3 regions of the Rhodoferax sp. MLSD5-FHT05B10 genome follow, and region 1 is predicted to be linked to each of the others. Evidence: predicted binding sites of a transcription regulator. Region 1 holds the regulator's gene; each other region holds the start of a gene.
The links. Region 1 encodes LexA, which represses DNA repair genes until DNA is damaged. Its sites were predicted from a motif close to ACTGTATNNNNATACAGT; they were not measured.
Positions count from the first base shown of each region.

Region 2: a site for LexA is predicted at 2,083-2,100, ahead of AC1Q5W_RS14200 (DNA topoisomerase IV subunit B). Genes of this name have one in related genera too.
Region 3: a site for LexA is predicted at 2,057-2,074, ahead of recA (recombinase RecA). Genes of this name have one in related genera too.

Region 1 covers NZ_JBXAFT010000003.1:263,639-266,912, forward strand. Annotated here, with positions in the region: gene adk (adenylate kinase) at 1-144, shown strand, start outside; gene AC1Q5W_RS06460 (asparaginase) at 190-1,200, opposite strand; gene lexA (transcriptional repressor LexA) at 1,316-1,990, shown strand; gene AC1Q5W_RS06470 (hypothetical protein) at 2,015-2,347, shown strand; gene AC1Q5W_RS06475 (D-2-hydroxyacid dehydrogenase family protein) at 2,407-3,274, shown strand, end outside.
Region 2 covers NZ_JBXAFT010000009.1:49,632-52,905, reverse strand. Annotated here, with positions in the region: gene parC (DNA topoisomerase IV subunit A) at 1-15, opposite strand, end outside; gene AC1Q5W_RS14200 (DNA topoisomerase IV subunit B) at 80-2,050, opposite strand; gene AC1Q5W_RS14195 (MFS transporter) at 2,163-3,274, shown strand, end outside.
Region 3 covers NZ_JBXAFT010000006.1:266,697-269,970, reverse strand. Annotated here, with positions in the region: gene argC (N-acetyl-gamma-glutamyl-phosphate reductase) at 1-344, shown strand, start outside; gene recX (recombination regulator RecX) at 398-850, opposite strand; gene recA (recombinase RecA) at 900-1,997, opposite strand; gene AC1Q5W_RS11945 (MarR family winged helix-turn-helix transcriptional regulator) at 2,141-2,617, shown strand; gene AC1Q5W_RS11940 (response regulator) at 2,738-3,274, shown strand, end outside.

The DNA.
Region 1 (3,274 bases):
AGCGCCCAGACCCGTCCGCTGGTGGATTACTACTCCAGCTGGGCCGCCAAGGACGCGGCCAGCGCCCCCAAATACCGCGCGGTCAGCGGCATGGGCGATGTGGAGGTCATCAAGGCCCGCGTGTTCGAGGCACTGGCCAAGTAAGCCGCCACGGCACTACCCTGAAAAAGGCCGCTGTTGCGGCCTTTTTCACGTGCTGAGCGATCCGCCGTTCTGCTCCCGTGCCAGCAACTCCAGCATGAGCGCTATGCGGGCCTTGACGGGAGACAGCCCCTCGGAGTGGGGCAAGCCGGCACCCGGTTCCGCCCCCTGCACCACCTGCCCCAGGGCGCAACGGGTGGAACGCACCACCCGTACGCCCTGGCGTTGCACCTCCTGCAGCGCCGCTTCCAGGTCCTGGTGCACCGTGCCGTTGCCGGTGGCCGCCACCACGATGCCGCCCACCGGCATTCCACCATCCACGGCGGGAGAACACAGGGCCCGGACGGTGGCCCCCGTAGCCCCCACGTAGCTCATGACAATGTCCACCCGCGGCCAACGCGCTGCGGACAGCCGATCGATGCGAACCTGCGCGAACGCAGGAACGGCCGGCGGACAGGGATGCACCCAACGCACCCTGCCTTCTTCCACATAGCCCAAGGGACCCGCGTCACCGGAGGTAAAGGCGTCCAGCCGGTAGGGATGCACCTTCTGCACATCGCGGGCCGCGTGAACTGTTCCCGCGCACACCGCCAGCACGCCCCGGGCCTCCGGCGCGCGCGCCAGTGCAACCGCATCCAGCAGGTTCTGGGGGCCATCCGGCGTGAGCGAAGTGGACGGGCGCATGGCGCAGGTCAGCACCACCGCCTTGTGCGCCAGCCCTTCGGCCGGCAACACCCGCGACAAGAAAAAAGCGGTTTCTTCCAGCGTATCGGTACCATGGGTAATGACCAGCCCGCGCACATCCGGCAAAGCCAGGTAATGGGCCACCCGGGACGCCAGGGCGCACCACTGGGGCCACCCCATGTCCTTGCTGTCGATCTGGGCGACTTGCTCCACCACCGGCGCATGGTCCGCCAGCGTGACGCGCAACGCCGGCAGGGCCGACAGGAGCTGCCCCACCCCCAATTGGGCGGCCTGGTAGCCCACGTTGTCGGTGGCGCTCTCGGCCGTGCCCGCAATCGTGCCCCCCATTCCCAAAAACACTATCTTTTTCAACATTTTTGCGCGCCCCACTTGCCAACACTATAAAACTGGTTAAAAATACAGGTACTGGATGCCGAAACAGTGTGTATAGACCAACAGCCCTCCCCGGCTCCAGTTACAAGGAGTCAGCATGCTTGAAAGCCCCAAACTCACCGCACGGCAGCAACAGATTCTGGACCTGATCCAAAGCGCCATCGCACGCACCGGCGCCCCACCCACCCGCGCAGAAATCGCCAGCGAGCTCGGGTTCAAATCCGCCAATGCCGCAGAAGAGCATTTGCAGGCCCTGGCACGCAAAGGTGTCATTGAGCTGGTGAGCGGCACCTCCCGCGGCATCCGGCTCAGAAGCGAGGCCATGCGCTCCATCAACGAATCCCGCAGCAAGCAGTTTTCGCTGCCCCTGCCCGGCTTGGCCCAGCTGGCGTTGCCGCTGATTGGCCGTGTGGCCGCAGGCTCGCCCATTCTCGCCCAGGAGCATGTGGACCAAACCTACTACGTGGAAAACAGCCTCTTCCAGCGCCAGCCGGATTACCTGCTGAAGGTGCGCGGCATGTCCATGCGCGATGCCGGCATCATGGACGGAGACCTGCTGGCCGTGCAGGCGACCAAGGATGCCAAGAATGGCCAGATCGTGGTGGCCCGGCTGGGTGATGAAGTCACCGTCAAACGTTTTCGCCGCAACAAGCACCTGATCGAACTGCACCCGGAAAACCCGGACTACCAGACCATCGTGGTCGAACCCGGCGAGCCCTTCGAGATCGAGGGCCTTGCCGTCGGCCTGATCCGCAACACCATGCTCATGTAAACCGGTTGTAACAAGGCATTCTTTATGAACATCGCTCTCCTTGCCCATTCAGGCGTCTTTGCACCGCTCCAGGGACTCGTGCGCTGGTGGACCCAAAGCCGCGCACCGGCCCAGGCAGTGGTGGCGCGTGCCCCCGCAGCGAAGCCCGCATTTGCTCCTGAATCCATAGCTGTCAACGCAATGAAAACGGGCTCCAGCGACCAGAAACATGCAGCACACAGACCTCTGCGCATCGTGCGCGTGCTGGAAGCCGGTCAGGCGCGGACCACCGTCGGACGCATGGTCATCTCCGGCTGCATGGCCGACGTCTGTGCCGAACTGGACCATCTGGCCGCCCGCGAAGCTGCACTGTCTTAAGCGCCCGCGTACCGGGCGAGACACGCCCGGCTACCTCCCGACAAGGCACAATTGCATCCATGAATATTGTGATTCTGGATGATTATCAGGATGCCATTCGCAAACTGGAATGCGCAGCCAAGCTGGAGAACTACCCAGCCAAGGTGTACACCAATACGGTCAAAGGTATCGGCCAACTCTCGATCCGTCTGAAAGACGCCGATGTGATCGTCTTGGTCCGTGATCGCACCCATGTCACGCGGCAGTTGATCGACAAGCTGCCCAAACTCAAGTTCATCTCGCAAGCCGGACGTATTGGCAGCCACATCGATGTCCAGGCATGCACCGAACGGGGCATTGCCGTAGCCGAGGGCGTGGAGTCGCCTGTGGCTCCGGCCGAGCTGACCTGGGCGCTGATTCTGGCGGCCATGCGCCGGCTGCCGCAATACATCGGGAACCTCAAACACGGTGCGTGGCAGCAGTCCGGGCTGAAGGCCGGCTCCATGCCCGCCAACTTCGGACTGGGCAGCGTGTTGCGTGGCAAGACCCTGGGCATCTGGGGTTACGGCCGGGTCGGCCAACTGGTCGCCGGATATGGCAAGGCCTTTGGCATGCAGGTGGTCATCTGGGGCAGTGACGCCTCGCGGGAGAAAGCCCACCAGGACGGCTATGCGGTGGCATCCAGCCGTGAAGCCTTTTTTGAAGCGTGCGACGTGCTGTCCTTGCACCTGCAGCTCAGCGAAACCACCCACAATCTGGTCACGCAGGCCGATCTCGCGCGCATGAAAACCACCGCGCTGCTCGTGAATACGTCGCGGGCGGAAATTGTGGATACCAACACCCTGATCGGGGCCCTCAATCGCGGGCGCCCTGGCATGGCCGCAGTGGACGTTTTTGAAACCGAACCGATCCTGCAGGGACACGCCCTGCTGAGGCTGGAGAACTGCA
Region 2 (3,274 bases), on a different contig from region 1:
CGGTTGGTCGGTCATTTTTATAGACAAAAACAAGCTGCAGCCGGCATGAAGCCTACGCTAACAGCTATCAATTCAATAGCTAAACATCCAATTCGACAGAGTCGCCATGCAACTCCATCAGCTCGCGCCGGGCGGCGGCCTCGCCCTTGCCCATGAGCTTGGTGATCAGGGACTCGGTGGCACCGAAGTCGATGGCCCCCAGCGCCACCGGCAGCAGGCGGCGGGTGTCGGGGTTGAGTGTGGTATCCCACAGCTGCTCGGCATTCATTTCGCCCAGACCTTTGAAGCGGCTGATGGTCCAGGCGCCTTCGCGCACGCCTTCCTTGCGCAGCTTGTCTAGGATGGCGGTGAGCTCGCCCTCGTCCAGCGCATAGGCCTTGCTGGCCGGTTTCTTGCCACGCGCCGGCGCATCGACGCGGAACAGCGGCGGACGGGCCACAAACACGTGACCGGTTTCGATGAGCTTGGGAAAGTGGCGAAAGAACAGCGTGAGCAACAGCACCTGGATGTGGGAGCCGTCCACGTCGGCATCGCTCAGGATACAGACCTTGCCGTAGCGCAGGCCACTCAAATCAGGCGTGTCGTCGGGGCCGTGCGGGTCCACGCCGATGGCGACCGAGATGTCATGGATTTCGGTGTTGGCAAACAGGCGGTCACGGTCCACCTCCCAGGTGTTCAGGACCTTGCCGCGCAGCGGCAAGATGGCCTGGTTCTCCTTGTCGCGCCCCATCTTGGCGCTGCCGCCGGCGGAGTCGCCCTCGACCAGGAAAACCTCGTTGTACAGAATGTCGCGGCTCTCGCAGTCGGTCAGCTTGCCAGGCAGCACAGCCACGCCGGAGCTCTTGCGCTTCTCGACCTTCTGGCCGGCCTTCTGGCGACTCTGGGCCGCCTTGATCGCCAGCTCGGCCAGCTTCTTGCCGTATTCCACGTGCTGGTTCAGCCACAGCTCCAGCGCCGGGCGCACAAAGCTGGACACCAGGCGCACCGCGTCACGCGAGTTGAGCCGTTCCTTGATCTGGCCCTGGAACTGCGGGTCCAGCACCTTGGTGGACAGCACGTAGCTGGCGCGGGCGAACACGTCCTCGGGCATGAGCTTCACGCCCTTGGGCAGCAGCGAGTGCAGTTCGATGAAGCTTTTGACGGCGGTGAACAGGCCGTCGCGCAGGCCGCTCTCGTGTGTGCCGCCGGCGCTGGTGGGAATCAGGTTGACGTAGCTCTCGCGCACCGGCTGGCCGTCTTCGGTAAAGGCCACGCACCAGGCGGCGCCCTCGCCTTCGGCAAAGTTGTCGTTCTGGCCGTCGGCAAAGCCCTCGCCATCAAACAGCGGAATGACGGGCTCGCCATTGAGCGTCTGCATCAGGTAGTCGCGCAGGCCACCCTTGTAGAGCCAGGTCTGGGTTTCCCGGGTCTTTTCCACGGTCAGGGTGACGCTCACCCCGGGCATCAGCACGGCCTTGGAGCGCAGCAGGTGGGTCAGCTCGCCCATGGGCAGCGCGGCAGACTCGAAGTATTTGGCCTCGGGCCACACGCGCACCGTGGTGCCGGACTTGCGGTCGCCCTCGGCGGCCTTGCGCGCCTGCAGGGGCTGGGTCACGTCGCCGTGCTCGAACACCAGGCCCGCCACCTGGCCTTCACGGTAGCTGGTGGCCTCCAGCCGCTTGGCCAAAGCGTTGGTCACACTCACGCCCACGCCGTGCAGGCCGCCGGAGAAGCTGTAGGCCCCGCCTGTGCCCTTGTCGAACTTGCCGCCGGCGTGCAGGCGGGTGAACACCAGCTCGATCACCGGCGCCTTTTCTTCCGGGTGCAGGCCAAACGGGATGCCGCGGCCATCGTCCTCCACCGAGACCGATCCGTCGACGTGCAGCGTGACCTTGATCTTCTTGCCGTAGCCGCCCAGCGCTTCGTCTGCCGCGTTGTCCAGCACTTCCTGGATGACGTGCAGCGGGTTGTCGGTGCGGGTGTACATGCCCGGACGTTGCTTGACCGGCTCCAGGCCTTTGAGGACCCGGATGGAGCCTTCGGAGTATTCAGAGTTGGGTTTGACAGACATAGCGCGGCATTGTAGTCCCATGGACGGAATTAACTGTACATATAACCAGCCACCCCCTGCGACACCAACCCCACGGGCCGTGGTCGACAGCCGGATTGGCTACATTAAGCACATGCATCCGTCACCCAAGCCCCTCTCCCTCACGCAGCTGCTCCTGTGCGGCGCGGCCATCGTCACCCTGTCCATGGGCGTGCGCCACGGTTTCGGTCTGTGGCTGCAGCCCATTACCCAGGCACACGGCTGGAACCGCGAAAACTTTGCCTTCGCCATTGCCATCCAGAACCTGGCCTGGGGCTTCTCCGGCATTTTTGCGGGCATGCTGGCCGACCGGTTTGGCGCCTTCCGCGTCATCGTGCTGGGCGCCGTTCTGTATGCCCTGGGCCTGGTGGGCATGGCCTACGCCCCCACCCCCCCGCTCTTCGCCCTGGCCACCGGCGTCCTGATCGGCGTGGCCCAGGCGGGAACCACCTATGCCGTGGTCTACGGCGTCATCGGCCGCAATGTGCCGGCAGAGAAACGCTCCTGGGCCATGGGCATCACCGCGGCAGCCGGTTCGTTCGGCCAGTTCCTGATGGTGCCGACCGAAGGCTTCCTGATCAGCTCCGTGGGCTGGCAGCAGGCCCTGGTGTGGCTGGGACTGGCCGCCCTGCTGATGGCACCGCTGGCCTGGGGCCTGCGCGAACCCGGGTTTGCCGGCAGCGCCCACCACCAGCGCGAACAGACCATCTTTCAGGCCCTGCACGAAGCCTTCAAGTACCCCAGCTTCCAGCTGCTGATGGCCGGCTACTTTGTCTGCGGCTTCCAGGTGGTGTTCATTGGCGTGCACATGCCGAGCTACCTGCGCGACAAGGGCCTGTCGCCCCAGGTCGCCAGCTATGCGCTGGCCCTGATCGGCCTGTTCAACGTGTTTGGCACCTACGCGGCGGGCGTGCTGGGGCAAAGGCTGCCCAAGCGCAACATCCTGGCCTTCATCTACCTGGCGCGCTCGGTGGCCATCAGCCTCTTCCTGCTGGTGCCGCTGTCGCCGGCCAGCGTCTATGTGTTTGCCAGCGTCATGGGCTTCCTGTGGCTGTCCACGGTCCCGGTGACCAACGCCACGGTGGCCCAGATCTTCGGGGTGGCGCACCTGTCCATGCTCAGCGGCTTCGTGTTCTTCAGCCACCAGATCGGCTCCTTCCTGGGCGTCTGGCTGGGTGGCTATCTGTATGACCGCACCGGCAGCTA
Region 3 (3,274 bases), on a different contig from region 1:
CCTTGTTCGTTCCGTCGGTCGGCAACTTCCGCCAGGGCATGTTGGTGCAACTGCCCCTGCACCTGGACACCCTGCCCGGCAAGCCCACCGCGCAGGACTTGCATGCCGCCTTGCAGCGGCACTACGCCGGCAGCGAATGGGTGACCGTGGAGCCGGCGACGCCCGACCAGAAGCTCGACGCCGTGGCGCTGGCCAACACCAACAAGATGGAGTTGCGCGTGTTTGCCAACGACGCTGCCCAGGACGGCTTCGCCCATGCGGTGCTGGTGGCGCGGCTGGACAACCTGGGCAAGGGCGCCTCCGGCGCGGCCGTGCAAAATCTCAAACTGATGCTGGGGCTTTGAACGCGCTACTGTTTTAATAGCTGTCTACGCAGATTCTGCGGCATCTGGCGGCACTATTCATCATCCGCGGCGCCGGCCACCACGCGGCGGATGGCGTCACCGCCAAACCCCCTGCTGGCCAGAAACCGCATCTGCTTGCCCCGCTCGGCCGCATCGGCCGGCGGCGCTGCAAACTTCTTGCGCCAGATGGCACGGGCCCGCTCCACCTCGGTGGCCCGCAGCTGTTCCACGGCGTGCGCCACCGCTTCCGGGTCCAGCCCCTTGTCGTTCAACTCCTGGCGAATGCGCGCGCTCCCCAGCTTGCCCGCCCGGCGGTGGACCACGGACTCCACCACCCGCTGCTCGTTGATGAAGTCCTTGGCCTGCAGCTCGTCCAGCGCCTGCGCCAGCGTCCCCGCCACCTCCTCGTAACGGGCCAGCTTGCGCTCCAGCTCAGCCCGGGAATGCTCCCGGCTGCTGAGCAGGCGCAAGGCCCGGCCTTTGAGGGAAATGGGGGAGGTCGCCATGCGCCAGAACCGGATGCGAGCGTGTTTTTGCTATTGTTTGTATAGCTGTTTACGCAATGTCTGCGGGGTTTGCAGCCTTCTTGGATGCCGATTTCGCCTTCCCTTCGGGTTCTGCCGCGCCTGGCAGCAGAGGAATGCCCAGCGATGCACGCACCTTGTTTTCAATCTCGGCGGACAGCGCCGGGTTTTCGCGCAGGAATTCACGGGCGTTGTCACGGCCCTGGCCAATCTTTTCACCGTTGTAGGCGTACCAGGCACCGGATTTGTCCAGGATGTTGGCGTTGACACCCATGTCGATGATCTCGCCCTGGCGGCTGATGCCTTCGCCGAACAGGATGTCGAATTCGGCCGTCTTGAACGGGGGGCTGACCTTGTTCTTGACCACCTTGACCTTGGTCTCGTTGCCGATGGCCTCGTCGCCCTTCTTGATGGTGCCCGTGCGACGGATGTCCAGGCGCACCGAGGCGTAGAACTTGAGCGCATTGCCGCCGGTGGTGGTTTCGGGCGAGCCGAACATCACGCCGATCTTCATGCGGATCTGGTTGATGAAGATGACCATGCAGTTGGTCTTCTTGATGTGGGCGGTGAGCTTGCGCAGGGCCTGGCTCATCAGACGGGCCTGCAGGCCGGGCAGGGAGTCGCCCATTTCGCCTTCCAGTTCGGCCTTGGGTGTGAGCGCCGCCACCGAGTCGACCACGATCAGATCGACCGCACCGGAGCGCACCAGGCTGTCGACGATTTCCAGCGCCTGCTCGCCGGTGTCGGGCTGGCTGATCAGCAGGTCCTGCAGGTTGACGCCCAACTTCTGCGCGTACTGGATGTCCAGCGCGTGCTCGGCATCGACAAAGGCGCATTGACCGCCCTGTTTTTGCATCTCGGCAATCACCTGCAGCGTCAGCGTGGTCTTGCCAGACGACTCAGGGCCATAGATTTCGACCACCCGGCCGCGCGGCAGGCCGCCTACGCCCAGGGCGATGTCCAGCCCCAGGGAGCCGGTGGAGACCACCTGGATGTCCTCGATCACCTCACCCTCGCCCAAGCGCATGATAGTGCCCTTGCCAAACTGCTTTTCAATCTGGGCCAGGGCCACTTGCAGGGCTTTGGCTTTTTCGCTGTTGGCGGCGGGGCTCTTGACGGGTGCGTCCATGGAAGTCTCCTAAAAAAATCGGATAAGGGGTGCAAAACAGTCAGTGGTATTAATTACAGGCTGGATGCTTGAACAGTAGTTTAGCGGCACGCGCCAGAATCCGTAAATACATTTTTTAGTCAGTTTGCATTACCATCTGCGCCATGGTCCCCCTCCCTTCCGCCGACCACTGGCGCACCACCCACGTAGGGCACTGGTTGCGCCTGGCGCTGGAGCGGTTCGATGCGCGGGTCATGGCGCTGATGGCCCGCCACCCGGGCGTACCGCTGGGCCTGTCCAACCTCGCGGAGCGCGGCCAGGTCGGCGCGGCGCATCTGCACATCACCCGCCACCTGGCACTGGAAGGCTCCCGCCTGACCGATCTGGCCCAGCGTGCCGGCATGAGCAAGCAGGCCATGGGCACGTTGGTCAACCAGTGTGAGGCTTGGGGCATGGTGACCCGCGAGAGCGATCCCACCGACGCGCGGGCCCGGCGGGTCTGCTTCACCGCCACCGGGCGAGCCTGGCTGGACGCCTACCAGGAGGCCGCCGTCCAGGCCGAAGCCGAAATGCGCCAGGCCGTCGGCCCCGAGGTGGCCACCGTCGTGGCCATCGGACTGGAGGTCTACAGTGGGCAGTAAATACCCCGGTGCCGCGGGCAGCCCGGCTCCTGCCCGCGATGGGTCCCGCCTAGAATGGCATCCGGTGCCCCTCCCACAAGTCCGGCCGAGACAGGGGTTGCGTTCAACGAGGAGACAGACATGCGGATTTTGATCGCGGAAGACGACCAGGTACTGGCCGATGGATTGTTGCGCGCCCTGCGCAGTGCCGGGGCCGCCGTCGACCACGTGGCCAGCGGTACCGAGGCCGATGCGGCCCTGATGACCAACACCGAGTTTGACCTGCTCATCCTCGACCTGGGTCTGCCGAAAATGCACGGCCTGGAAGTGCTCAAGAAGCTGCGCGGGCGTGGCTCCTCGCTGCCCGTGCTGATCCTGACGGCCGCCGACGCCGTGGACGAGCGCGTCAAGGGGCTGGACTACGGCGCCGACGACTACATGGCCAAGCCTTTCAGCCTGCAGGAACTCGAAGCCCGCGTGCGCGCCCTGGTGCGCCGCGGCATGGGCGCCACCACCAGCAGCATCAAGCACGGCCCGCTGGTGTACGACCAGGCCGGGCGCGTAGCCACCATCGACGGCAAGATGGTGGAGCTGTCGGCGCGCGAACTGGGCCTGCTGGAAGTGCTACTGCAGCGCGCCGGTCGCCTGGTGAGCAAGGACCAGCTGGTCGAGCGCCTG